Regions from separate parts of the Nocardiopsis oceanisediminis genome, predicted to be linked through region 1. Evidence: predicted binding sites of a transcription regulator. Region 1 holds the regulator's gene; the other holds the start of a gene.

Region 1 (2,394 bases):
CGCAGCTCGCCGCGGGCCAGCATCGGCTTGAGCATGTTGCCCGCGTCCATCGCGCCCTCGGCGGCGCCCGCGCCGACCATGGTGTGCAGCTCGTCGATGAAGGTGATGATCTGGCCGTCGCTCTCCTTGATCTCGTTGAGCACGGCCTTGAGGCGCTCCTCGAACTCGCCCCGGTACTTGGCGCCCGCCACCATCGCGGACAGGTCCAGCGAGATGAGCCGCTTGTCCCGCAGCGACTCGGGCACGTCCCCGGCGACGATCCGCTGCGCCAGCCCCTCCACCACGGCGGTCTTGCCGACGCCGGGCTCGCCGATCAGCACCGGGTTGTTCTTGGTCCGCCGGGAGAGCACCTGCACCACCCGGCGGATCTCGGTGTCCCGGCCGATCACCGGGTCCAGCGAGCCGGAGCGGGCCTGCGCGGTGAGGTCGACGCCGTACTTCTCCAGCGCCTGGTAGGTCTCCTCGGGGTTCTGCGAGGTGACCTTGCCCGGTCCGCGGACCCGCTCGAAGGCGTCCAGCAGGGCCTCGGGGGCGGCGCCGGCGTCGTTCAGCAGCCGGGCCGCCTCGCCGCCGTCGGCGGCCAGCCCGACCAGCAGGTGCTCGGTGGAGACGTACTCGTCCTCCATCTGCTTGGCGCGCTGCGCGGCGGTGTTCAGCGAGACGATGAGCTGGCGGGAGCTCTGCGGTGCGCTGACCGTGCTCCCGCTGGCCTTGGGCAGCGCGGCCAGCGCCTGGTCGGTCCGCCCGGCGAGCGCGTCCGGGTCGGTCCCGACCTCCTTGAGCAGCGGCCGGATGATCCCCTCGCCCTGCTCCAGCAGGGCGGCGAGCAGGTGCACCGGTTCGACCTGCGGAGCACCGTCGGCGGTGGCCCGGCGGATCGCCGCCGACAGGGCCTCCTGGCTCTTCGTGGTGAGTTTGTAGTTCATGTGTTCGCCGCCCCCTTCACGCGAATCACCAAGCGGTCGTGCAAATCGGTCCGGGGCCGGGGCGCACGGGTGCCCCCGGCCGTCGCGCCGGCCCCGCCGGGGGGCCGGTCACTCGCCCTGGTCGCCCTGCCCGTCCTGGGGGCGGCCCGGGTGCGCCGCGGGGTTGAAGATGGTCACCCGGGTGCGCCGCACCGGGATGAGCTCGCCCCCCTTGGGGCGGGGCGCGCCGCCGCGCCGGGCGACCGCGCTGCGCGCCGCCTCCAGCTCGTTGTGCAGGTGGAACACGGTCTCCCGGAGGTCCTCCACCTCCTGCTGCAGCTCCAGGATCCGCTTGATCCCGGCGAGGTTGATGCCCTCCTCCTGGGAGAGCCGCTGCACCTCGCGGAGGAGCCGGATGTCGCGCATCGAGTAGCGCCGGCCGCGGCCGGAGGTCCGGCCCGGCCGGACCAGGCCCAGCCGGTCGTACTGGCGCAGCGTCTGGGGGTGGAGCCCGGAGAGTTCGGCGGCGACCGAGATCACGTAGACCGGGATGTCGTCGCCGACGCCGCCGTAGTTCATCGTGTTCACGCTCCCTTGGCCCGGGCCTCCAGCCCGCGGCGCGGATCCTGGTCGGAGGTGGCGGCCCGGTACTTCTCCAGCGCCTCGCGGGCCTCGCTCCCGAGGTTCTGCGGCACCTGCACCTCGACGGTGACCAGCAGGTCCCCGAGGGTGCCGTCGCGGCGCCGGGAGCCCTTGCCGCGCACCCGCATGGTCCGCCCGCTGGGCGTGCCCGGCGGGACCTTCACGGTGACCGACACCCCGTTCAGCGTGGGCACCCGGATGTCCGCGCCGAGCACGGCCTCCGGGAAGGTCACCGGGACGGTGATGGTCAGGTTCTCCCCGGACTTGCCGAACACCGGGTGTTTCTGCACGTGCACCACCACATAGAGGTCTCCGGCCGGTCCCCCGTTCTCGCCCGGCGCTCCCTTCCCCGCGATCTTGATCCGCTGGCCGTCGGAGACGCCGGCGGGGATGCGGGCCTGGATTCTGCGGGTGCTCTTGCCGCGCCCGCTTCCGCTGCAGGTCGGGCAGGGGTCGTCGGTGACCAGACCGCGCCCCTTGCACTCGCTGCACGGCTCGGACAGCGAGAAGCCGCCCAGGTTCTTGCTCTCATGGCCGGTGCCCGCGCACTTGGGGCAGACCTTCGGGTCGCTGCCCGCCCGGGCGCCGCTGCCCTTGCAGGTCGGGCAGGCGGCGTCGCTGCTCAGCGCGAACGTCCGGGTGACGCCGTCGGCCGCCTCGTTGAAGGTCAGCGTGGTCTCGGTCTCCACGTCGGCGCCGCGCCGCGAGGACGCGGCCCGGCCCCGGCCGCCGAACAGCCCGCCGAACAGGTCGCTCAGCCGCTCACCGCCGCCCGGCGCGCCGCCGGTCCCCCCGCCGGCGCCGCCGAACAGGTCCCCGAGGTCGAATCCGCCCGCGCCGGTCCCGC
Region 2 (2,394 bases), 4.8 Mb from region 1:
CGTGGACCGGGAGCCCGGCGTCCTGCTGGGAGGTGGTCGCGATGGACTTCACGCCGCCGTGGCCGCCGTTGACGTAGTCCGGGTTGCGCAGCACGCCGTCCACCCGGTCCAGGGCGTCGACGATCTTCGGGTCGTCGAACGGGATCTCGTGCTCGATCCACTGGTCGTAGACCTCGGGGCCGTGCTCGCGCAGCACCGCGTTCTCCAGCCAGTCGGTGGCGGGCCAGCCGGTGGCCTCGCCCGACTCGATCCCGGCGCACCAGGGCTTGAGCCCGTCCTCGGCCATCGTGTCGGAGAGGTCGATCATCTCGTCCCAGGTCTCGGGGATCTCGTAGCCGTTCTCCTCGAAGACCGCGGGCGAGTACCAGACCAGCGATTTCACGTTGGCGGCCTGCGGGGTGGCGTACAGCTCGCCGTCGTGCTCCACGTAGGAGAGCCAGTCCTCGCTCCAGCCCTGCTCGGCGCGCTCCCGGGCGCCCTCGGGCAGCGGCAGCGCGTCGCCGGACTCCATGAACCGGGCGAGCAGGCCGGGCTGCGGGAAGATGCCGATGTCCGGGGCGTTCCCGCCGTCCACCTTGACCTGGATCTGCGCCTCGAACTCGCCGCTGCCCTCGTAGGCGATCTCGATCCCGGTGCAGTCGGAGAACTCCGACCAGGCCTGCTCCAGGCGCTCGCCCTCCTCCTCCCGGATGGGCCCGTAGATCTCCACGGTGCCGCCGATGTCCTGCCACTCGGCGTAGGGCTCGCAGGCGGCGGAGTCCTGGTCGGCCCCTCCGCCGCTCTCGCCGGCCAGGTAGGCGCAGCCGCCGGCCAGCAGGACCAGCGGCATGCCGGCGGCGGCCAGGCGGAGTCTCGGTGTCGGGGGCGGGAACGGGGCCATGCGCACACCTCCAGGAACACCCGGCAACTGGTATAGACCGGTGGCCACCGATGTAAGTGCCTACCGGGGCGGATGTCCAGGGCCGGGCGCGATGCGGACGGCAACGGTTCAGTCACGGCCGTGATCGCTCACGGCGAACAGCAAGGCGGGAAGAAACTCGGACTCTTCTTTATTGAGTGAAAGTGACTCAACCATGGAGGGTTCGATGAGTGAAGCGCACACCGGTGCGACGCTGCCGGTTCTCCCCCTTGATGACGACGTCGTGCTCCCCGGCATGGTGGTGCCGGTGGATCTGTCCGACTCCGAGGTCCGCGCGGCCGTCGAGGCGGCGCAGGCCGCCGCGAAGGACGCCCCCGGTGCCCCCGGCATCCGCTCCGAGCCGGCCAGGCCCCGGGTCCTGATCGTTCCGCGCGTCGACGGCTCCTACGCCGGCGTGGGCACCGTCGCCCTCGTCGAGCAGGTCGGGCGCACCCCGCAGGGGGAGCCCGCCGCGGTGCTGCGCGGTGCGGCCCGCGCCCGGGTGGGCGCCGGCACCACCGGCCCCGGCGCGGCCCTGTGGGTCTCGGTCGAGGTGCACGAGGAGGCCGCCCCCGAGGGCGGCTACCCCGGCAAGGTCACCGAGCTCGCCCGCGAGTACAGGACCCTGGCCGCGACCTTCCTGCAGAAGCGCGGCGCCTGGCAGGCGATCGACGCCATCCAGCAGACCGAGGACCCCGGCCGGCTGGCCGACCGCGGCGGCTACTCGCCGTTCCTCAAGACCGACCAGAAGCTCCGGCTGCTCCAGGCCTACGACGTCGCCGAGCGGCTCCGCCTGCTGGTCGAGTGGACCCGCGAGTACCTGGCCGAGCTGGACGTCGCCGAGACCATCGACAAGGACGTCCAGGAGGGCGTCGACAAGCAGCAGCGCGAGTTCCTGCTCCGCCGCCAGCTGGAGGCGATCCGCAAGGAGCTCAACGAGCTGGACGGGCGCCCCGGAAGCGAGGAGGACGACTACCGGGAGCGGGTGCAGGCGGCCGACCTCCCCGAGCACGTCCGCGAGGCGGCCCTGGCCGAGGTGGACAAGCTGGAGCGGGCCGGCGACTCCTCGCCGGAGTCCGGGTGGATCCGCACCTGGCTGGACACCGTGCTGGACATGCCGTGGAACGTCCGCACCGACGACGCCTACGACATCTCCGGCGCCCAGCGGGTGCTGGACGCCGACCACACCGGCCTGGACGACGTCAAGGAGCGGATCATCGAGTACCTGGCGGTGCGCAAGCGCCGCGAGGAGCGCGGCCTCGGCGTGATCGGCGGCCGGCGCAGCGGCGCGGTGCTGGCCCTGGTCGGCCCGCCCGGCGTCGGCAAGACCTCGCTGGGGGAGTCGGTGGCCCGCGCGATGGGGCGGAAGTTCACCCGGGTCGCGCTCGGCGGCGTCCGCGACGAGGCGGAGATCCGCGGCCACCGGCGCACCTACGTCGGCGCGCTGCCCGGCCGGATCGTCCGGGCGATCCGCGAGTCCGGGTCGATGAACCCGG

Evidence for each region. The regulator HspR, encoded in region 1, represses chaperone genes until heat shock. The targets are predictions, from matches to a motif close to ANTTGAGTCNNNNNGACTCAANT.
Region 2: a site for HspR is predicted at 1,051-1,073, ahead of lon (endopeptidase La). Genes of this name have one in related genera too.

What each region holds. Positions count from the first base shown of each region.
Region 1 covers NZ_JAFMZJ010000001.1:6,655,343-6,657,736, reverse strand. The annotation lists gene clpB (ATP-dependent chaperone ClpB) at 1-926, opposite strand, end outside; gene J0910_RS29115 (heat shock protein transcriptional repressor HspR) at 1,035-1,484, opposite strand; gene dnaJ (molecular chaperone DnaJ) at 1,490-2,394, opposite strand, start outside.
Region 2 covers NZ_JAFMZJ010000001.1:1,894,039-1,896,432, forward strand. The annotation lists gene J0910_RS08620 (ABC transporter substrate-binding protein) at 1-880, opposite strand, end outside; gene lon (endopeptidase La) at 1,086-2,394, shown strand, end outside.